Methylomagnum ishizawai: one gene and its partner. The protein of the gene in region 2 interacts with the protein of the main gene of each other region in a pairwise test. Links are inferred from orthologs where the notes say so. Each region holds a gene or a part of one and is shown on either strand. Other genes may lie near its edges. The genes, in order: accC and ribD.

Region 1 (11,181 bases), 180 kb from region 2 along the record:
ATTCGGCCCGGCTGCACCTCGACGGCGAATTCATGGAGGACAAACTGGGCGTCAGGACCGAACCCGACGGCTCGGTGCGCGTCACCCTGGTCGCCGCCCGCTATGGCTTCTTCCCGCGGGAAATCCAAGTCCCCGCCGGCACGCCGATCACCTTCCGCATCGCCAGCGCCGACGTACTGCACGGGATGCACGCGCCCATGACCAACCTCAGCACCATGGTCGTCCCCGGCTATGTGTCCACCGTGACCACGGCCTTCCCCAAGCCGGGCGAATATCCCATGCTCTGCAACGAGTTCTGCGGGATGGGCCACGACCATATGTGGAGCAAAATGACGGTGGTGTCGAAGGAAAGCTGGACCCTCGCCCATCCATCCGCCGGGAGATAAATCCATGATCGACAAACCGACCAGATTCCTCGCCCTGTGCCATTTCTGGGTGGCGTTCGGGGCGTTCGCCCTGGCCTGCGTGCTGGGCCTTTACCAAGTGCTGGAACGCAGCGGCCTGGTCCCGGCCATCCAGTCGCCCGGCGTCTATTTCGCCTCGGTCAGCACCCATGGCGTGTTGATGGCCTTCGTGCTGACCACGTTCTTCATCATGGGCTTCGGCTATGTGGTGGCGGTGTCCAGCCTGAAAACGCCCTTGTGGAATCCCAAGCTGGCCTGGGCCGGGTTCGGGATTGCCGCGTTCGGCGTGGCGCTGGCCGCCCTGCCCTTGCTGACCGGCAACGCTTCGGTGTTGTACACCTTCTATCCGCCCTTGCAGGCCAGCGTGCTGTTCTATCTGGGCGCGACCTTGCTGGTGGTGGGGTCCTGGCTGTGGTGCGTGGTGATGATCGTCATGCACAGCCAATGGAAAGCCGCCCACCCGGATGAAACCGTGCCCCTGCCCATGTTCGCCACCACGGCCAACGCCATCCTCTGGCTATGGACCAGCGCGGGCGTGGCGCTGGAAGTATTGTTCCAGTTGATCCCCTGGACCTTGGGTTGGGTGGAGACGGTGGATGTGGGGCTGGCCCGCACCCTGTTTTCCTGGACCTTGCATCCCATCGTGTATTTCTGGCTGATCCCGGCCTATATCGCCCTCTATACCTTCGTGCCCAAGGCGGCGGGCGGGGAGTTGTTCAGCCACGACCTGGGCCGCGCCGCCTTCCTGATGCTGGTGGTGTTCGGCCTGCCCATCGGCTTCCACCATCTGTACATGGACCCGGAGCAAGGCTCGGGCTTCAAGCTCATGCACGGGGTCGGCACCTTCCTGGTGGCCCTGCCCACCTTGCTGACCGGCTTCACCGTGATCGCCTCCATGGAAATCGCCGGGCGCAGGCGTGGCGGTAGCGGACTGTTCGGCTGGATCGGCGCCCTGCCGTGGCGGGAGCCCCTGGTGCTGGCGGCGATCCTGGCCTTTTTGATGTTGATCGCGGGCGGCTTCGGCGGCATCGTCAACGCCAGCTACGCCATGAACGCCATGGTCCACAACACCGCCTGGGTGTCGGGCCATTTCCATCTGATCTTCGCCGGCACCACGGTCATCCTGTACATGGCGGTCGGCTATTACATCTGGCCGCGGCTGACCGGCAAGCCCCTGTGTTCCGCCAGCCTGCCGGTGATCCAGCTCTGGTCCTGGTTCCTGGGAATGGTATTGATGACCACGCCCTGGCATATCCTGGGGCTGCTCGGCCAGCCGCGGCGCATTTCCAGCGTGGCCTATAACAGCCTCCTGACCCTGGCCTGGGACCCCTACGAACTGGCGATGATCGTCGGCGGCTTGGTCTTGACCGGCTCGGCCCTGCTGTTCGCCTATATCCTGTGGCAATCCCAGGCCCGCCCGGCGGCGGAACAAGCCTTCGAGGTCGAATACGCCGGCTACCAGCCCGCCGACGGCCCGGTCCATCCTTTGCTGAACGGCTTCAAGGTGTGGAACGTGGCGATCCTGGGGCTGATGGTGCTGAACTTCGGCTATCCGATCCTGCAATTCTTCCTGGCCAAAACCTTCGGTTCGATCCCATGGGGGTACTGATGAAACCGCACCATCTCTTCGCCGCCTGCGCGGTTTTCAGCGGCCTCGCCTGGGCCGGACCCTCCTCCCAGGTCGCCTGGACGCTCGATACCCTGCGCCAGGTGGAACGCGCCGACCCCAACAAGGGCAAGCAGCTCGCCGCCACCTGCGAGGGCTGCCACGCGCCCACGCCGGGCAACGCCGCCAACCCGTCCTTGCGGGGGCAACTCGCCACCTATCTCTACAAGCAAATCCGCGACTACCAGGACGGCAGCCGCCAAAACCCGGTCATGGCGGGCATGGTGGCGGGATTGTCGGCGCAGGACGCGGCGGATATCGCGGCCTATTACAGCCGCGAACCGGCCCCCGAATGGCGGAAGCAAATGCTGATCCCGGACAACATCGAGCAATTGGTCGGGCGCGGCGACGGCAAGCGCATCCTGCCGCCCTGCCAAGCCTGCCACGAAGCGGACGGGCGCGGCCAGAAGATCGATATTCCGGCCTTGGCGGCGCAGCGGGCGGCCTATCTGGAACAAACACTGCTCGCCTATAAGTCCGGCGAGCGCCATAACGACCTCTACAGCCGGATGCGCTCGCTCACCCAACAACTCAGCGACGAGGAAATCAAGCAACTGGCGCGTTATTACGCCGGTGCCAGCGAATAAAACCCACCGGCCAGGGAAGGCCGCACCCACCCACCAACCCCCCACCCGCAACCATGCCGATCCGCCGCGCCACCCCGCTCCTCCTCCTGTTGCCCGTGCTGGCCCAGGCCGACGAAGAGCAAATCTTCGCCTGGACCCGGTCGCAAGGCGAATGCGACCAAGCACTCGACCAAGCCCGCTACCCGGACGCGGAAGCGGCCTGTCAACAAGCGATGCGCCTAGGGGAAAAGTTGGAACCGGGCTTGTTCTTCGACACCAGCCTGAACGGGCTGACCCTGGCCTATCTGCGGCAACAGCGCTACGCCGAGGCGGAAACCGCGATCAAGCGCCTGTTGGAAACCCGCACCGCCATGTTCGGGGCGGAACATCCCTTGACCGCCAGCGCCATGAACCTGTTGGCGGCGGTTTACCGCAAGACCGGCAAGGAAGCCGAGGCGAAGCAGTTGGACGCGCAGTTCCGCCGCGTCGAGGACGCTTGCGGCGAGGCGCTGGACGAAACGGCGCGGGAACGGATCGCCCAGGGAGCCAGCCTCAACCCTTGCGATCCCTGGCCGGTGCCGGACTTCCTGCGCTAAGACGGCTCAGTGCAGGGCGCGCGGCGGCTGTGGCGGCTTGTACACGCAGGAAAACCGCGCCATCACCACCCCCTGCGCGTCCTCGTGCAACAGGGACAGGATGCCCATATCGATATCCCGGAAATACATGAGGTTGGCGGGCTTGCCATCGATAAGGCAGGCACCGTGCAGGAAATGGTACTCGGCGATTTCGGTCATCATCAGCCGGACCTCGCCGGGCCTCCGCTTGAGCAGGGCGTTGCCGAGTTCCACCACGATGGGCCGCATGAATTCGCCATCGACCGGCTCGCCCATCCGCATGAACTCCGGCTGCCCGGCGAAATGGCCCAGGAAATAATCGCAAGGCTCCTTGAAGTCCTTGGACTTGATGAGCTTGTCCTTGAGGATCAAGAGTTCTTTCAGGTCTACCATGGCACCCTCCCGCATGAATGGCCCGGCGGTGGGCGGGGGTTTTCCCCAGCCGCGCCGTGGAAATAAGCCCCATTCTACGCACACCCTCCGCAAGACCAAACCGGCCCCGATCCGCTACCATTCCCCCTTTTGCCGAGCCGCCACCATGAAAGCCCTCATCGTCCCCGTCACCGCGTTCCAGCAAAACTGCACCCTGCTCTGGTGCGAGCGCACGCTGCAAGGCGTGGTGATCGATCCGGGCGGGGATTTGGACCTGATTTTGGAGGAAGCCCACGCGGCGGGCGTGAAGCTGGTGAAAATCCTGCTGACCCACGCCCATATCGACCACGCCGGCGGCACGGCGGAACTGGCCGAGCGCCTGGGCCTCCCGGTCGAAGGCCCGCAACGGCTGGACGATTTCTGGATCAAGTTGCTGCCCCAGCAAAGCCAGATGTTCGGCTTTCCCAAGGTCAAGGGCTTCGTGCCCGACCGCTGGCTGGACCAGGGCGACACGGTGGAATTCGGCGGGGAAACCCTGGAGGTGCTGCATTGTCCGGGGCACACGCCGGGGCATGTGGTGTTCTTCCACCGGGGCGAACGGCTGGCGGTGGTGGGGGATGTGCTGTTCCAGGGTTCGATAGGCCGCACCGATTTCCCGCAGGGCGACCACGCCACCTTGTTGAAATCCATCCGCGAGCGGCTGTTTCCCTTGGGCGGGGACGTGGTGTTCATTCCCGGCCACGGTCCCGTATCCACCTTCGGCGAGGAGATGCGCCACAATCCCTATGTGGGCGTGGATATAGAGTGACCGGGCGCGGAATTACCGGAATTCGATGGTGAAGCCGCCCACCTCCCGGCTGGGCTTGGCGAGGGTCAGGCGGATTTCGTAGGACTTGCCGACCGGCATCTCCGCGCCTTCCTGCCAGTCCGGGAGGTAATCCATCGGCGCGAACACCCGCTCGGCCAGCGGATGCCCGTCCAGCGCGTTCAGCACCAGCCGGACATCGGGGAAATCCTGCGGCAAGGTCGCTTGGTTGGCGAACACCATGTGGAAATCGAGGATTTCCTTGCTGTCCCGGTTGGCGCTCAAAGCGCGGTCCAGGGTGGCGATATGGGCGGTGTCCTTGAACGGCGCGAGTTCGCAGCCGAAAGTCGCGCACAGGCTATCCAGCACGGGCCGGGCATAGCTGTTCTGGGCCAGACGCTTGCCCTCGAAGCCAAACACCTGCACGCCCAACAGCGCCAATAGGCCCAAGGCGGCGGCTCCCCAGCGCAGCGGTTCGGGCAGTTCGGGGAAACCGGTGGATTTGGGGCGGGGCTTACGCCCGATGCGGTCAGTGGTGGCGGGCATGTCGATTTTCCCAAAGGCCTGGGCCTCGTCCAGTTCTTCCAAACGCCCGTGCCCGAAGCGGGGCGGCGCGGCGGTCGGGTTCCGGTCCGGTCCCGCGAGTTGGTTCCGCGCCGACGCACGGGGCCAGGCGTTGAAGGCGGTATGGCAATGCTTGCAGAGGATTTCCCCTTGGCTGGCGCGTAATTCCTGGGTTCCGATGCGGTACTCGGTTTGGCAGGCCGGGCACCGGAACCGCTTCGTCATCACCCGGCCCGCTTGACGCCGGACAGCAAGGCCCAATCCTCCCGCACCAGCGTCGGCGCGAATTCGACCCGGTCGGCGTAGGCGGCGCGTACCGTGTCGGCCTGGGTGGCGAGGATGCCCGACAAGGCCAGGCCGCCGCCGGGCCGCAAAGGCGCCAGGATGGCGTCGGCCAATTCGACCAGGGGACCGGCCAGGATATTCGCCAGCACGATATCGGCTTCCAGCGCGGGCAGCGCCTTGGGCAGATAGAGTTCCAGCCCGGCTTCCACGCTATTTTTGCGGGCATTGTCGGCGCTGGCGGTGAGGGCTTGGGGATCGATATCGACGCCATGGGCCAGGACCGCGCCCAGTTTCAAGGCGGCGATGGCGAGTATCCCGGAGCCGCAACCGTAATCCAGCACGGTCTTTCCGGCCACCTCCTGGCCGTCCAGCCATTCCAGGCACAGCGCGGTGGTGGGATGGGTGCCGGTGCCGAAGGCGAGGCCGGGGTCGAGCCAGACATTGACCGCCTCGGGCGCGGGCGGCTCGTAGCTGGTGGGACAAATCCACAGCCGCTTACCAAAGGACATGGGCTTGAAATGCTCCAACCACGCCCGCTCCCACACCTGGTCTTCCAGGACGGAGGCTTTCCACTCGCGCAACGCGCCGCCGAAGCGGGCTTCCACGGCGGCGCGGACCGCCGCTTCGTCCGCGCCCTCCTCGAACAAGGCCACCACCTGGGTACGATTCCACAGCGGCGTCTCGCCCGGCTTCGGCTCGAACAAGGGCTGGTCGCCCGCGTCCTCGAAACCGACCGACACCGCCCCGAGGTCCATGAACAGGTCCGACAGCGGCTCGGCCCCGGCTTCGTCGACGACGACGGCGAATTGCTGCCACATCAGTGCTTCAGCCCCAGTTTCTGCTCCAGGTAATGGATGTTCTGCCCACCCGCCTCGAACGCCGCGTCGTTGATGATATCCAGCAGCAAGGGGATATTGCAGCGGATGCCGCCGATGACCATCTCGGCCAGCGCGGTCCGCATCCTCGCGATGGCGCTGGCGCGGTCCTCGCCGTGGGCGATGAGCTTGCCGATCATCGAATCGTAATATGGCGGCACCTTGTAGCCATTGTAGATATGGGTTTCGACCCGGATGCCGGGGCCGCCGGGCATGTGGAATTGCTCGATCAAGCCGGGGCTGGGCATGAAGCTCTTGGGGTCCTCGGCGTTGAGGCGGCATTCGATGGCATGGCCGCGCAGGACCACATCCTCCTGGCGGATGGAAAGCTTTTCGCCCGCCGCGATCCGCAATTGCTCCTTCACGATATCGAAGCCCGTGACCATCTCGGTGACGGGATGCTCGACCTGGACGCGGGTGTTCATCTCGATGAAATAGAACTCGCCATCCTGATAGAGGAACTCGAAAGTCCCCGCGCCGAGATAACCGATTTCCTGGCAGGCCTTGACGCAGCGCATTCCCATCGCTTGGCGCTTGGACTCGTCGATGCCGGGCGCGGGCGCTTCCTCGATCACCTTTTGATGGCGGCGCTGGGTGGAGCAATCGCGCTCGCCCAGATGCACCACGTTGCCATGGCTGTCGGCGATGACCTGGAATTCGATATGGCGCGGGTTCTCCAGGAACTTCTCCATGTAGACCATATCGTTGCCGAAGGCGGCGGCGGCTTCGCCACGGGTCAGGTTGATGGCGCTGTGGAGGTTGGCCTCGCTATGCACCACCCGCATCCCGCGGCCACCGCCACCGCCCGCCGCCTTGATGATGACCGGGAGGCCGATGCGGCGGGCGATCTTGATATTGGTCTCGTGGTCGTCGCCCAGGGGACCGTCGGAACCGGGGATGCAGGGGATGCCGGCCTTCTTCATGGCGGCGATGGCGGCGACCTTGTCGCCCATCATACGGATGGTGTCGGGCCGGGGACCGATGAAGATGAAGCCGCTCTGGATCACCTTCTCGGCGAAATCGGCGTTTTCCGACAGGAAGCCGTAGCCGGGATGGATGGCGACCGAATCCGTCACCTCGGCGGCGCTGATGATGGCGGGCACGTTGAGATAGCTTTCCTTCGAGGACGCGGGGCCGATGCACACCGATTCGTCGGCCAGGCGCACATGCTTGAGGTCGCGGTCGGCCTCGGAATGCACGGCCACGGCCTTGATGCCGAGTTCGCGGCAAGCCCTGAGGATGCGTAGGGCGATCTCGCCCCGGTTGGCGATGAGGATTTTACCGAGCATGGAGATAACCTTGGGGTGGGGGCGGCTTATTCGATGACGAACAGCGGCTGGTTATATTCCACGGGCTGGGCGTTCTCCACCATGACCTTGGCCACGGTGCCGGACTTGTCGGCCTCGATCTGGTTGAGGATTTTCATCGCCTCGATGATGCACAGGGTTTCCCCGGCCTCGACCCGCTGGCCGACCTCGACGAAAGCCTTGGCCCCTGGAGCCGACGAACGATAGAAGGTGCCGACCATGGGCGAGCGGACGACGTGCCCGGTGATGCGGTCGCCCTCGCCCGCCGCCGGGGCTTCCGGGGTGGCGGCCGGCGCTGGCGATGGCTGATAGGCGATGGGCTGCATCCCCGGCTGCATCATCGGGATGTATTGCGGCCCGGCGACCGCTTGGGAGCCTTGCCGACTGATACGGACCGATTCCTCTCCCTCGCGGATTTCGATTTCCGCAATATCGGACTCGCCGATCATTTCGATCAGCTTTTTTATTTTTCTAATATCCATGGTGTTATCGACCTTGCTCTAGGGTTTGAAAGGCGGCCTCGAGGGCCAAGCCATAACCGGAAGCGCCCAGCCCACAAATCACGCCCTGGGCGATATCGGACAGATAGGAATGATGGCGGAACGGCTCACGCGCATGGATGTTGGAGAGGTGGACCTCGATGAACGGGATGCGGGTGGCCTGGAAGGCATCGCGCAGGGCGATGCTGGTATGGGTATAGGCGGCGGGATTGACGAGGATGAAATCCACCTTTTCATGGTAGGCGCGGTGGATGCGTTCGATCAATTCATGCTCGGCGTTGCTCTGGAAGGCGTCCAGTTGGTGGCCGCGGGTTTCCGCCATCCTGGCGAGCCGATCCACGATGTCCTGCAAGGTTTGCCGACCATAGACCTCGGGTTCGCGGACCCCCAGCATGTTCAGGTTCGGGCCGTTCAGGACCAAGATGCTCGCCACGGGAAAACCTCCGGTTAAAGGCATTGTAAGGGAAAAAGCGCGGGTATTTTGCCGAAACCGGCAAATCTTGTCCATGAAGCCGGATTTTCCGCGATGATCGCGGCAGTTGGTGCAAATAACCCAGGATTTCGGCGCGGAACTCAGGGCCGGGTTTCCAGCCAGGGCCGGACGAGATCGATGACTTGCTGGCGCTCGAAGCCGCCGGTATGGATGGCGACCGGCGTCCCCGCGCGGTCGAACACCACCGAGAACGGCAACACCGACAGGTGGTTGCCGAGTTGGTCGGCCCAATGCGGCACGCGCTCGTCGCCGAGCAGGATGGGATAATCGACGGGGTTGTCCTTGAGGAAATTACGGACCTCTTCCGGGTCGTCGATGGCGGCCCCGACGAATTGCAAGCCTTGCGGGCCGAGTTCCTGCTGCAAGCGCGAGAACTCCGGCATTTCCTCCCGGCATGGCGGGCACCAAGTGGCCCAGAAGTTGAGGACCACCACCTTGCCGCGCCATTCGGCCAAGGCGTGCGGCGTGCCCGCGAGATCGTGCAGCGGCGGTTCGAGGATGGGTTCCGTGGGGGACGCCAGCCAGTGTTGGGTGGCGATACCGGCCAGCAAGGCGGCGACCGCGATCAATGGATACAACACTTTGCCGGTCATCAGCGCACCACCTTCCGCACATGCTCCACGAAGTTCTCGGCGTCCATATAGCCCACCACCCGGAACGCCTTGCGCTCCTCCTGATCCGGCCCGAAGAACAAGGTGGCCGGCGGTCCCACCAAGCCGAAGCGCTTGAGCAGGGCCGTGTCGTCCTCGGTGTTGTCGGTGACATCGGCTTGCAATAGGACCACATCGGCCAACGCGGCCCGCACCTTGGCATCGGTGAAGGTATAGCGCTCCATCTCCTTGCAGGACACGCACCAATCGGCGTAATAATCCAGCATCGCCCAACGCCCGGCGGCCTGGGCCTTCTGGATTTCGCGGTCGAGTTCGGCCACCGATTTGACCCGCCGGAATTCCAGGGATTGCGGGGCCGCCGTCCCGGTACCGCCCGCCGCGACCGCCTGCAAACCGCGCAAGGGTTGCAAGGGATCGCCCGTGTTGGCGGCCACGCCGATCAAGAGCAGGACGCCATAGGCCAGCATCACGATCCCGACGCCCTTCCACAGCCTGCGCCAACCCGAAGCGGGCTGCGGCAGCGTATCCAGCGCCCCCAGATACATCGCCGGGATAATCAGCAGCAAAGCCCACAGGAACATCGAAGCCGCGGACGGCAGGATACGCGCCAACAACCACACGGCGATACCCAGCAAACCCACACCGAACACGGCTTTCACCGAATTCATCCAGATACCGGCCTTGGGCAGCAGCTTCCCGGCGGAAGCCCCGATGGCCAGCAGCGGCAACCCCATCCCCAGCCCCAGCGCGAACAAGGCGCAAAAACCCAGCACCCAATCGCCGGACTGGCCGATATAGATCAAGGCGCCGGCCAGCGGGGCCGCGACACACGGCCCGACGATCAAGGCCGAGAGCGCCCCCATCACCGCCGCGCCCGCCAGCGTGCCGCCATGCTGGCGGTTGCTCCAACCGACCACACGGTCCTGGATGAAACCGGGCATTTGCAGGGTGAACAAGCCGAACATCGACAAGGCCAGCACCACGAACACCGCGCTGAAGGCGATGATGACCCTGGGCTCCTGGAACAAGGCTTGCAGATTGCCGCCGAACAGCCCCGCCAACACCCCGAACACCGCATAGGCCAAGGCCGAAGCCAGCACGTAGCTCAGCGACAGGAAGAAAGCGCGGCGGGTGGTCAGATGATGGCCATGGCCGACCACGATGCCGGACAGGATGGGAATCATCGGGAACACGCAAGGCGTGAAAGCCAGCAGCAAGCCCATCCCCAAGAAGCTCGCCACCGTCAGCCACAGCGAATCGTTTTGCAACGAAGAGAAAATCTGGCACTGCTCGGACTGCGGCGCGTCCTCGACGAAACCCGCGGCGGATTTCATCTCGCATTCGCCGGCGGGGGCGGCTCCGGGCGCGGGCGTGGTTTCCGCGCCGGCCTGAACCGTACCGGCGGCGGGCAATGGCAACTCGACCGTCTGGTTCATCGGCGGATAGCACACGCCGCGGTCGGCGCACCCCTGGAACCCGGCCTTCAAGGCCAGTTTGAGCGGTTGGGCCGCGCCGCGCACCAGCGGCAGCGCGAAAGCCACCGTTTTGTGGAACACCTCGACATCGCCGAATTCCTCGTCGTGCTTGGGTTCGCCAGGGGGAATCTGGTAATCGCCCAGCGTGACGCCCGGCGTCCCGGCCAGGGCGAGCTTGAACTTCTCGCGGTAGAGGTAATAGCCGTCGGCGATCTGCCAATGCAGCCACAGGGTATGATCGTCCTTCACCTCGGCGAAGAACCGGAACGCCTGCTCGGCGGGCAATAGTTCATCCTGGCCGGAACCCGTTTTCAGCCCCAAGGCATGGAGCGCCCCGCCCAGCACCGAATTCGACGCCGCCGCGACATTCAACGGCGGTGGCGCGGGCCAATCCAAGCGCAGCGTCCGTTTGAGCGGCGGATAGCACACCCCGGCATCGGCGCAGCCCTGCACGCTCATCTCCAAAGCCAGGGCTTGCGCCCCGCCCTCTTGGCGCGCCACCGGCAGACGGATTTGGGCATGGTGCCGGTAAACCTCCATCTCGCCGAAAATCTCGTCGTGTTTCAGCTTGCCTTCGGGCAACACCGGCTCGCCCAATTGGACCCCTGGGGTCTGGGTGGCGAATTTGAATTTCTTGCGGTAGA
Region 2 (11,325 bases):
TTGTACATCGCCTCGTAGAAATCGGCCTCGTCCACGGTGTCGCGGCGGATTTCGGTGACGGTCTGGGTTTCGCCGGTGGGCAGGGGGATGGTGATGATCGGTCCCACCCCCATCTCCGCCGTTTCCTTGTTCTTGGTGACTTCGTATTGGCGTTCGACCGCGACGCAGCGCACGGTGGACGAGGCCGCCGAGGCGTAGGCGATGTTCATTTCGACGGTCAGGCCGCCGTAGCGGTCGTCCTCGCCCTCGATCTGGTTGGATTTGAAGACCTTGATGGCGTGGTGTTCGTTGTCTTCGCTCTGCACCACGTAGTGCGCTTGCAGGGCGGTATTGCGGGCGGCCCGCAGCACCACCGGCGGGGGTGCCTCGAAGACATGGGAATAGAACTCCTTGGGTTTGAAGTTTTCCCCTTCGTAGATGTGTTTGTTCGCGCAGCCGGCGAGGAGCGCGAGGCCGATGGGGAGGAGTGCGGCGGAGGTTTTCATCTGGATATCCTGGCTGGACTCGGGTTGAGGAAAGCGGTGGCCGGTCAATGCTTGCCGGGTTTCTTCTTGGCGCTCGAAGCGTGCTTGGCCGGTTTGGCCTTGGGTTCGGCGTCCACGGGGGCATCGTCCGGGACGCCTTCCAGGGCGGCCTCGCTGTCCATGGGCGGGGCCGCTTCTTCCTCGGGCTGGGAGGAATCCTGGTCGGTGAGGTTCATCGGCGCGGCGTCGGCGGCGTCGATGGGCTTGGATTTCGCCGCTTTGCGGGGGGCCGGTTTCTTGGGCGGGCGGCCCATGTTGCGGGGGCTGTCGATGGGGCCGGCCGCGATATCGTCGGGGGAGGCGCCCTCCGGGTTGGTGTCCTCGGTGTCCTCGGGGGCGTCGGTCCGGGGGGAGGGCGGTGGCGCGGCTTTGACCTCCGCGCGCTGGGGCGGCGGCGCTTGGTAGCGTAGGAATTCCGAGGCCAGCAATTGTTCCAGCGCGTCGTAGAAGTTCATGTAGAACTTGGGGGTCGCCAGCCCGGTGTCGGCCCATTCCTCGGTTTTCTGGAACGGCAGGGGCATGGGGAGGTTGATGCCGGCCCCGCCGATCTGCACCCAGACCATCTGCTTTTCCACGACATTGAAGGTCGCCGCCATCACCAGCTCGGTGGTGTTTTCCGCGCGCGGGCTGAAGTTGATCGACACCTTCATATACATCACCTCGTCCTCGTCCTTGGTGGGTTGCATCCCGTTGGCGGTGATGATCCCGGAATCGAGCTCGGAATGTTCGATCTGGAAGTTCGAGTTGAGCAGCAGCCGTTTGAGGGCGTCGTAGACCACCGGCTTCTCGAACGGCAGCAGCAGCCGCCGGTAGCACAGGGTGGAGGGGGTGGAGGAGGCGCCCTTGGTTTCCTGGTCGGGGAACTGGCATTCCGACAGCAGGGGCCGTTGGAGCTTGCCCTGGGCGTCGAATTGCAGGAGCAGCCGGTAGGCGTGGATGGCGTTGGTGCGGGGGTTGGTTTCGCGCTCGTTGAGTTCCCAGACCCCCCGCTGTCCATCCTGGCTGGTGAACATCAGCGCGGGTTTATGCCCGGAGAGTTTCTTTTCCGCTTCTTGCAGGTTCATTCCCGGCGCGATGGACGCGGCCACCGTGCTGAGCGGCGGGAGGGTCGGGCCTTTATTGGGTTGGGCTTGGCGGGTGCAGGCGGGGAGCATCGGCAATACCGCCAGGATCAGGCAAAGGCGCTTCATGGGGCTGCTTTCCTTGGGTCGGCCTAGTCGGCGGAGCGGCGGGGTTTGGAGGCGTCGATGGGGGCCTCGGCGAGGGGCTTGGACTTGCCTTTCATATAGTCCCGGACATAGCCCATGATGAGGTCCGCCGCTTCTTCCTTTTGGCTGGCCACGGCGATGGGGATGTAGACATCGTCGCCTATCGCCTGGCAGTTCACCGAGACGGTGCTGCGCTCGCCGTAGCCGAACACGGTCCCGTTGCCGTGGTCTTCGATTTCGAGGTGCAGCTTTTCCAGGATTTCGGTGGCCTTGAGCTGGCAGTCGGTGGTGCTGGAGGCTTGCTTGTGTACGGTGGCCGTCATGAGGGCGGGCGGTCCGGCCACGGCCTGGGTTTGGAGGAGCGCCGAACTCAGCCCGATCAGGAGGAGGGGGAAACGGGTGGCTGGTTTCATAACTGGATACCCTGGTGAATTCTCTGTGTTATTCGGGGTTATCGCCTGGGCCTGCCCGCGCTCGATACCCTGCGGCACGGACGGGGGCGCGTCCTGGCGGTGCCGGGGTGGATTCGGGGGGGGGCGGGTGCCGCGGATGCGGACGGGGCGGCGAAACCGATATGATTATCCGTGCTTATTATTCTCGGGTTGGGTCGTGTTGACCTGCTTACGATACCATCGTGACGGGTCTCCTGCGGGGTGGTTGGGGCGGGATGTGGAGTATTGTATCCAGGTGTACCGGGGCTTTTAGCCGCAGCGCCCGGACCTGGGGCCACGAACCCGATGTGTGCCGATGATTTATTTTTGAATCAAGGGCTTGGCATCGGTCGGATACGGTAATCCACCTTTTTGGGGCGGCTTAAAATACCATTTTTTGAATGAGTATACACGCCCATGGGCGGGCGGATGGCACAGGTGGGGAAAGGGGGCTGTGGCGGGGATGGGCTATGTCTCCATGGGGGAGGGCGTATGGAATTCCGCCTGGCGCAAATCCCCCCGCGCGGCGTTGTAGAATGCACCGCCAACGCGGCCACGGGGTTGCGCGGCGTATCGACGGATGCGCGGCACCGGGACATGGACGGGAAACCCCCGTTCCCGCCCCCGCCGGTTTCTCCCGAGCGCCCCGCCCCGTCCGTCCCCGAGACCACCGCCGGAAAATGCCACACCCCTATGAGCAGCGCCGAATCCACCCCACGCCGGGCCAATGTCGCCATCGTCTTCGAACCGGATGCCTATAACATCAAGGGCGGCAAGCTTATGGGGCGGCAAGCCGCCGGCCATGGCTTCCTCCGCGCCGCCGTGGCGGGCCGCCTGCCCAACGAAGCGCTCTGGGTCTATGCCAGGGACCGCAAGCTGGCGGATATTTTCGCCTCCAGGGTCGCGGAGATCGATCCCAACACGCCCACCGGCTGGGCACCCGCCGACCGCCCGGACCTCCTGGGCCAACTCGGCACCGTCTACCGTCCCGATCCCGATATCTCCCAACTCGCCAACCTGCGCCTGCGGGTGGACCCCCGCGCTTGGTCGGCGGTCGGGGTGACGCATACCACGGCCTCGCACGGGGCGATGAATTCGATCACCGGGCTGTTGGCCGGGCCGGTGATGCCCTGGGACGCCTTGATCTGCACTTCGCAATCGGTGGGCGCCACCGTGCGGACCTTGCTGGAGGCCCAGGCGGACTATCTGCGGTGGCGGTTGGGGGCGCAGCGCTTCACCCTGCCACAATTGCCGGTGATCCCGCTCGGGGTGCATTGCAACGACTTCGCCCAAACCCCGGAAGCCCGCCAGGCCGCCCGCGCCGCCTTGGGCATCGCCGAGGACGAGGTGGTGGCGCTGTTCTTGGGGCGGCTCAGCTTCCACGCCAAAACCCATCCCCACGCCATGTACCGGGGCATGGAAACCGCCGCCCGGCAAAGCGGCCGCAAAGCCGTGCTATTGCATTGCGGTTGGTTTTCCAATCCCAATATCGAGGAAGTCTTCAAGGGCGCGGCGGCGGAATTCGCGCCCACGGTGCGCCCGCTGTGGACCGATGGCCGCGACGCCACGGCCCGCCAGCAAGCCTGGGCGGCGGCGGATTTGTTCCTATCGCTGGTGGACAATATCCAGGAGACCTTCGGTCTGACGCCGGTCGAGGCGATGGCGGCGGGTTTGCCGGCGGTGGTCACGGATTGGGATGGCTATAGGGAAACGGTGCGCGACGGGGTCGATGGTTTCCGTATCGCGACCTGGATGCCGCCCGCGCCCTTGGGCGAGCCGTATGCCTTGCGCCACGAGGCGGGGGTGTACGATTACGATTTCTACCTGGGGGCGGTCTGCCAGCACGTCGCGGTCGATCACCGGCAATTGGCCGAGCGCCTGACCGCGTTGCTGGCGGACCCCGGTTTGCGCCATCGCCTGGGCGGGGCGGGACGCCTGCGGGCCCGCACCGAATTCGATTGGTCGGTGGTCTATGCCCGCTACCGTGCGCTATGGGACCATCTGGCCGATATCCGCGCCCATGGCCCGGAATTCCCGGCCTATCCCCTGTCCGGCGGCGTGCCGCAACGCATGGACCCCTGCCGGGCTTTCGCCAGCTATCCCAGCCATATATTGACACCGCACACCGTGGTGTCGCGCCTGCCCGCCGCCGCCGACTGGCCGGTTTTGCGCCGACATCCCTTGTTCGTCTATGCCGAAGCCTTCCTGCCCAGCCCGGAACTGGCCGAAACCCTGCTCGCCCCGCTCGCCGAAGGTGCGCCGCTGACCGTGGAGCGGCTGGCCCAGCGGGCCGGTATCCCGACCGATGCCGCCTTGGCCGCTTGTGCCCATCTGGCCAAGGCCGGTTGCGTGGCGCTGCGGGTATAGCGTCCGCCCGCCGGAGGGTGGCCGCCTATTTGCTCATCCGCTGGGCGCAGAACGCCTGATGCTCGGCGATGGCCTGGGTCTGGTCGTGTTTCTTGCCGAATTTCCGCTGGGCGATATCCAAGGCCCGCGCATACAGCGGCAGGGCGATATCGTGCTGGCCCTTGGCATGGTAGGCACCGGCCAGGTTGTCCAGGCTCATCGCGACATTGGGATGGTCCTTGCCGAGGCTGGATTCGGTGATCTCGAACGCCCGTTTGTATAAGGGCAGGGAGTTGTCGTGGCGGCCCTGCGAGCGGTAGACATCGGCCACGTTGTTGAGGCAATCCACGATGTTCATATGGTCCTGGCCGTATTTGCGTTCCTGGATCGCCAGCGCCCTTTGGTAATAATCCATGGCCTTGTCGTGCTGCTTCTTGGCGGCGTGGATATCACCGATGCTGTTCAGGGTATCGACCAGCTTGAAATGGGATTTGCCGAATCTCTTTTCGAGGCGGGCCAGGGTTTTCAGGTGCAGGGGCAGGGCTTGGTCGAACCGGCCCTGTTTGTGGAGGAAGGAGGCCAACAGCCGGGAGACGTGGAAGACCAGGGGTTTGTAGAACAGCATCAATCCGATGGGCACCACCAGCAACAGGACGGCGCTCAACAACAGCAGGGTGATATTACTCATGGGGTAGGCCTATGGGTATTTTGGGGGGATGGGGTGGCATCACGCTTTGAGGAAGGTCAGCCGGATATCCTGCCCGACCTGCCGGGTATCGGCCAGCCGCAATTCATGACGGTCGGCCATGCGGGATAGCCCCGGCAGATGGAACAGGCCGCGGGCTTGGTCGCCCAGGACCACCGGGGCCAGATAGACGATCCACTCGTCCACCAGTCCGGCCCGCAACAGGGCGCCGTTCAGGGTGGGGCCGGACTCGACCAAGACCTCGTTGCAACCGGCCCGGCCCAGCCATTCGACCACCGCCGTTAAGTCTATCCGGTCTTCCGCGTCCGTGGGCAGGACGGCCATCTCCAGCGTGGCGGGGATATCCTGCCGCGCCGCGCGGCCCGCCGCCGTGGTCAGGACCACGGTGCGGACCCGGCCATCGGCGAGCCGGGCCGTGGAAGGCAGGCGCAGGCGGGAATCCAGCACGATGCGGATGGGCTGGACGATTGCGCCCGCATCTTCGCCGAGCCGGGCCGTGAGTTCGGGGTCGTCGGCCAGGGCGGTGCCGATGCCGGTGACGATGGCCGAACTCCGCGCCCGCAGCCGATGCACATCGCGGCGGGCATCGGCTCCGGTGATCCACCGGCTTTCGCCCGAGGCCATCGCGGTGCGGCCATCCAGGCTCATCGCCAGCTTGCTGCGGAGCCAAGGGCGTCCGGTGGCCATGCGCTGGCAGAAACCCCGGTTCAGGTTCAAGGCGTCGCCCGCCAACAGGCCGCAATGGGTGTCGATGCCCGCCGCGGCCAAGCGGGCCATGCCCGCGCCCGCCACCTTGGGATTGGGGTCTTCCAGCGCGGCCACCACCCGCGTTACCCCGGCGGCGATCAGGGCTTCGGTGCAGGGGGGCGTCCTGCCGTGGTGGCAACAGGGTTCCAGGCTGACATAGGCGGTCGCGCCCCGCGCTTCGGTCCCGGCCACGGCCACGGCTTCGATTTCGGCGTGCGGACCCCCGGCCTTGCGGTGCCAGCCTTCGCCGACGATGCGGCCCGCCTTCACCAGGACGCAGCCCACCCTGGGGTTGGGATCGGTGGTATAGAGGCCGCGTTCGGCGAGGCGGAGGGCGCGGGCCATGTAGTCCGCGTCGGCGCGGGAGCAAGGGATGTGGGCATTCATCGGGGGTTTCAGGAAGCGGCGGGGGGATCGGAGGGATGGGCCGCGCCGCCGTCTTGGGGGTTTTCCAACTGGTCGATGACTTCGCGGAAGGCGTTCACGTCCTGGAAGCTACGGTAGACCGAGGCGAAGCGCACATAGGCCACATGGTCGAGTTCGCCCAGTTCGCGCATCACGTTTTCGCCGATCAGCCGGGAGGGGATTTCGCGCTCGCCGCGGGCCAGCAGTTGCTTCTTGATGCGGTTGATGGCGGCTTCGATGCGGTCGCTGCCGACGGGGCGTTTCTCCAAGGCCCGGAGCATCCCGGCGCGGAGCTTTTCTTCCCGGAACGGCTCGCGGCTACCATTGCTCTTGACGATGCGCGGCAGGTTGAGTTCGGCGGCTTCGTAGGTGGTGAAGCGCTCCTTGCATTCGACGCATTCGCGCCGCCGGCGGACTTGGTCGCCTTCCTGGGACAGCCGGGAGTCGATGACGCGGGTATCGTGGGCTCCGCAAAAGGGACAGCGCATATCGGGTTGGCCTCGCGCACGGGGCCGGGGGCGGCGCGGGCCGCCCGCCGGATGCCCGCCTGGTTAATCGGCATAGACCGGATAGCGGCGGCAAATCTCGCTGACGTTGTCCCGGACCCTGGCGATGACCGCCTCGTTCTCCAGGTCGTCCAGCACATCGCACATCCAATCGGCCAGGGTTTCGCAATCCTGCACGTTGAAGCCGCGGGTGGTCACCGCCGGGGTGCCGACCCGGATGCCGCTGGTGACGAAGGGCGATTGCGGATCGTTGGGCACGGCGTTCTTGTTGACCGTGATATGGGCGCGGCCCAGGGCGGCGTCGGCGGCCTTGCCGGTGATGCCCTTGGCGATCAGGTCCACCAGCATCAGGTGGTTGTCGGTGCCGCCGGAGACGATTTGGAGGCCCCGGTCCACGAAGCGCTGGGCCATGGCCTTGGCGTTGTCCACCACGCGCTGTTGGTATTCCTTGAACTCGGGTTGCAGGGCTTCCTTCAGCGCCACGGCCTTGGCGGCGATGACGTGCATCAAGGGACCGCCCTGGATGCCGGGGAACACCAGCGAATTCAGCTTCTTCTCGATCTCCTCGTTGGCCTTGGCCAGGATCAGGCCGCCGCGCGGGCCGCGCAGGGTCTTGTGGGTGGTGGTGGTGGTGACATCGGCGATCTGCACCGGGCTGGGGTAATGGCCGGTGGCGACCAGGCCCGCGACATGGGCCATGTCCACCAGGAGGAAAGCGCCCACCGAATCGGCGATCTCGCGGAAGCGCTGCCAATCGACCACGCGGCTATAGGCGGAGAAACCGGCCACGATCATCTTGGGCTGATGCTCCTGGGCGAGGGCCGCGACTTGCTCGTAATCGATATAGCCGGTGCTGGTGTCGAGGCCGTATTGGAAGGCGTTGTAGATTTTGCCGGAGAAATTGACCTTGGCCCCGTGGGTCAGGTGGCCGCCGTGGGCGAGGCTCATGCCCAGCACGGTGTCGCCGGGGTTGAGCAGGGCCATGTAGACGGCGGCGTTGGCCTGGGAACCGGAATGCGGCTGGACGTTGGCGAAGTCGGCCCCGAACAATTGCTTGGCGCGGTCGATGGCGAGGCTTTCGACCACATCGACGTATTCGCAGCCGCCGTAATAGCGCTTGGCGGGATAGCCTTCGGCGTATTTGTTGGTCAGCACCGTACCCTGGGCCTGGAGGACGCGGGGGCTGGCGTAGTTTTCAGAGGCGATGAGTTCGATGTGGTGTTCCTGGCGGTCCACTTCGTTCTGGATGGCCGACCACAGTTCGTCGTCGAAACCGGCGATTTCCATACCTTTGCTAAACATGATTTCTGACCTTCGCGGGGGTGGAGAAGAAGGGGCGGGACCGGCATCGGGTGTGCGTGGGCGGGCCGCGTGAGGGGGTGTTTATAGCAGAAATGGCGGGGCGTGGCACGGGGCCGGGGCGGTGCCGGAGTGTTCGCGGGCGGGGGCGTTGGGGAATCCGGGCGGCGGGCGGGATGCCCGGATTCTGGGGGGATGTCACCAAGTCATCGGCCAGATCGGGCCTACGTTGAGCCTTGCGGCGAAGGCCACGGGTATGGGCACTCCGTTGAGCGGTGAGGCCGGATTGCTGTATGAGTGCGAGGTGTAGTGATCGACATACAGAATGTTGATTTTGGGATCGTTGGCCGGATCGTAATTCCAAGCCGCCCATTGGTCCACGCCAGAACAGGGATGGTGACTGCCAGCGCTATCAATCACACGGGTGCCGACCGAGAATATTCCGGGTAGGGCTGGGTTGGAGGTATTGGCTGCCGCGGGAATTGGATCGCCATACGGTTGTGGCGTGAGTGTCCAAGAAAACAAATGGAGGGTGCTGGCTACCCCACCCGCAGCGTTCGGGGGCCAATTTCCGGCCGCTGCGGCCCAGGCTTTTGTGCTGTAGGGATAATTGGCCCGGTTCAATAGTTTGTCGATCTGGTTTGCGCGTAGTATGTTCAAGCTGCCGGTAGCCGAGTATTGGTCGAAGAGGAATATCGGATTGGCGGCAGGGGCATACTTGGGTGAAATCACAAAGAAACCCGGCGGAAGCGCGTTGACATTGGCAGTAACATAGCCTTCCAGGTTTTGGTCGAGTGCGCCATCGTACAAAATGGCGACCCGGGATGATTGGGGGGTGGCTCCCATCACGCCAGGTGGCCCCCCGCCGACTGCGGGATTTGAAAGTAATTGCCAGTACGGGGCATCGAATAGGTTGATTTGGGCTTGGGTATAAGGGACGAGATGGTTGCCTAAGGCAAGGGTGATCGTATTGATTAACGCTTGGTGGTCGGCATTGCTGAAGTTTAATTTGAGATTGAAGTGCGAAAAATTGAGGATGACAAGCTCCCGGTCTCCAGGTGCCAGATTAGCCATGAAATTGGTGATTTGGGCGAGTATTCCATTGGGGCCGTCGATTTGACCGCCGGTATAGAAGGGGCCATGGAACGTCCAAAACGATCTGCCGGTGACATAGTTGGCTTGATAGGGGCGCAGGTCGAAATAGCGGATTCCGCCCGCGAGTTGCTGCCCTATGGTCTGGGTTTGGGTGCGTGATTGGAAGTTGCCATAGAGATGATCTACATAACATCCAGCATCGTGCGTGCCGGGAATGGTGATTTGGTGCAAGGGCCGGGCGTTGAATCCGACCGCATTGTTGTATAGGTCCGTCATCCACGGCATGGCTGCTACCCCCTCGCTTCGGTAATGATCAGGACCAACTGCGGTTTGCCCGCGCCGGTCGTCTGGGTCGATTCATACACGGTGTATTTGGTGCTACCGCCGAAGGTGCCGAGCAATTGGTTGTTGAGCAACGACAGGGCATCTTTCTGGTTGTAGCTGAAGGTGATCGGCGTGCCGCCGCCCTCGACCGTCATCTCGATCTGGACCACCGCCGAGGCCGCCGTGCTGGCGATATCGGCCCGGCCCGTCACCACGCCGAAAGCATCGATATTGACGCCTGGGAAGGTTTTATCGGGCCGGTGGGTGGTCGAGGCCCAGTCGCCTGGATTGGCGATGCCCGCCTTCACCCGGATGGGATAGGGATTGTTGTTGGCGATCATCGTATAAGTCTCCACGGGCGCGGGGGGTGGCGTGGGTGTGGGCGTCGGCGCTGGGGTTGGCGCTGGGGTTGGCGCGGGCGTGGGGGTTGGGGTTGGTGTCGGAGTGGGCAGATTATCGATGGCGATTTGGAATGGCACCGCCGAATGGGCGCTGTTCTCGCCGAGGGTTTTGGCCAAAACATCGATTTGGGTGTTGAACTGCCCCGGTTGCCTGCCCTTGTAATAGTTCTGCACCACATAGCCTTGCCAGCCATCCGGCGGGGCCGGGACCGGGCCGAGCGAATTCTTGGCTTCCGGGACGCGCTGGGTCGCGACGCTTTGCAGGATGCCTTCGCGGGGGACGAGCTTCTGTATATTGGCCTGGATGTCCCGCGCCAAGGCCGTCAATCCCGAAGCCGGGCATTCCACGTACAGCACCGGGACCGGGTTGTAGTTGGCGTCCTGCGGTTGCTTGAGCGTGGCATGTAGCACGCCGTAGGTCTGGGCGGTGTTGGGGTCGGCGAGATCGATGCCGGTAAGGGCCAGGAATAGGGAATAGGCAGCGGCGTCCAAGGGCGAGACCGTGGTGGGCAGGCCGGCGATGGGGGCCGATTGTCCCGCCCAATCGGGGATCACACCGTCCACGGGTCGTCCGTTGACCTGTTTCTGGATCAATTGCCGACGGGTCATCAAGAGCAAGGGGCCGGAGTCGCCCCCCGCATAGCACAGGACGTAGAGGCTACCGTTCGAGGGTTGTTTGGCCATGGGTCGCTCCCGGTCGTCGATGCTTGGCTGGATGCCTCACTTCGATGGATAAGACGGCTGACGGTCCGGGATGTGAAATCTCGATGTGGTTGCCACGGGTTTGGGGCCGGTCGGGATCGACGGGGGGCGGAGGGTTTGAATCCGCCCCCCGCCGTCACAGATCACAGGCTCCCGATGCTCTTCAAATAAGCCAGCAACTCCCGCAACGCCTCCGGCTTGTTGGTCGGCGTGGGCTGGCCGAGTTGGTCGGCGCTATTGACGCCATGGCAGGCCGGGCAGGTGCGGATTTCGCCCGGTTGCAGCGATAGCCAATTGCGCTCCCGCACCACGAAGTTGCCGTCCTTGTCGGTCAATTGCCACGTCAGCGCCCGGCGGGTGGGCAGGAGCATCGCCACCGAGCCATCGCTGGCGATCTTCACGCTGCCTTGGGGCGCGTCCGCGGCTTGCGGCGGATTGGCCTTGACGCTGTGCAGGGGTTGGGCCAGCACCCGCCGACCGGGGCGCGGCCCGTCCGAACCTTTCAAGCCACGGATCTGGTCGGCCTGGAATGCCTGGAAATGCGCGACCTCGTAGACCTTGCCGACCGGAGTCACGGTCTGGACGCCACCATCGGCCACCTTCAGGTTGAAGGGCTGTTGCTTGTCGCTAT

What was found.
Region 1: the proteins of ribD (region 2) and accC interact in binary tests that used the Escherichia coli proteins (3 or more experiments, as listed by UniProt). The link is inferred for Methylomagnum ishizawai from one-to-one orthologs.

Annotation. Positions count from the first base shown.
Region 1 is NZ_AP019783.1:1,059,628-1,070,808, reverse strand. What follows is about bases 5,268-8,087. They hold accC (acetyl-CoA carboxylase biotin carboxylase subunit), read right to left. Parts: upstream 7,441-8,087; coding sequence 6,094-7,440; downstream 5,268-6,093. Other genes in these bases: aroQ (type II 3-dehydroquinate dehydratase), read right to left, coding at 7,945-8,087; accB (acetyl-CoA carboxylase biotin carboxyl carrier protein), read right to left, coding at 7,467-7,940; prmA (50S ribosomal protein L11 methyltransferase), read right to left, coding at 5,268-6,094. Outside these bases: K5658_RS04960 (cupredoxin domain-containing protein), read left to right, coding at 1-386; K5658_RS04955 (b(o/a)3-type cytochrome-c oxidase subunit 1), read left to right, coding at 391-2,013; K5658_RS04950 (c-type cytochrome), read left to right, coding at 2,013-2,657; K5658_RS04945 (tetratricopeptide repeat protein), read left to right, coding at 2,711-3,232; K5658_RS04940 (hypothetical protein), read right to left, coding at 3,239-3,643; K5658_RS04935 (MBL fold metallo-hydrolase), read left to right, coding at 3,789-4,430; K5658_RS04930 (zinc-ribbon and DUF3426 domain-containing protein), read right to left, coding at 4,443-5,216; more of prmA, read right to left, coding at 5,216-5,267; more of aroQ, read right to left, coding at 8,088-8,391; K5658_RS04905 (TlpA family protein disulfide reductase), read right to left, coding at 8,532-9,044; protein-disulfide reductase DsbD, read right to left, coding at 9,044-11,181. UniProt on the Escherichia coli protein: This protein is a component of the acetyl coenzyme A carboxylase complex; first, biotin carboxylase catalyzes the carboxylation of the carrier protein and then the transcarboxylase transfers the carboxyl group to form malonyl-CoA.
Region 2 is NZ_AP019783.1:1,234,287-1,245,611, forward strand. What follows is about bases 4,294-7,257. They hold ribD (bifunctional diaminohydroxyphosphoribosylaminopyrimidine deaminase/5-amino-6-(5-phosphoribosylamino)uracil reductase RibD), read right to left. Parts: upstream 6,350-7,257; coding sequence 5,237-6,349; downstream 4,294-5,236. Other genes in these bases: K5658_RS05735 (glycosyltransferase family 4 protein), read left to right, coding at 4,294-4,530; K5658_RS05740 (tetratricopeptide repeat protein), read right to left, coding at 4,556-5,197; nrdR (transcriptional regulator NrdR), read right to left, coding at 6,358-6,855; glyA (serine hydroxymethyltransferase), read right to left, coding at 6,919-7,257. Also shown: K5658_RS05720 (DUF2242 domain-containing protein), read right to left, coding at 1-485; K5658_RS05725 (hypothetical protein), read right to left, coding at 530-1,714; K5658_RS05730 (hypothetical protein), read right to left, coding at 1,738-2,145; more of K5658_RS05735, read left to right, coding at 2,857-4,293; more of glyA, read right to left, coding at 7,258-8,175; K5658_RS05760 (PI-PLC domain-containing protein), read right to left, coding at 8,371-9,543; K5658_RS05765 (hypothetical protein), read right to left, coding at 9,558-10,676; K5658_RS05770 (HzsA-related protein), read right to left, coding at 10,838-11,325. UniProt on the Escherichia coli protein: Converts 2,5-diamino-6-(ribosylamino)-4(3h)-pyrimidinone 5'-phosphate into 5-amino-6-(ribosylamino)-2,4(1h,3h)-pyrimidinedione 5'-phosphate.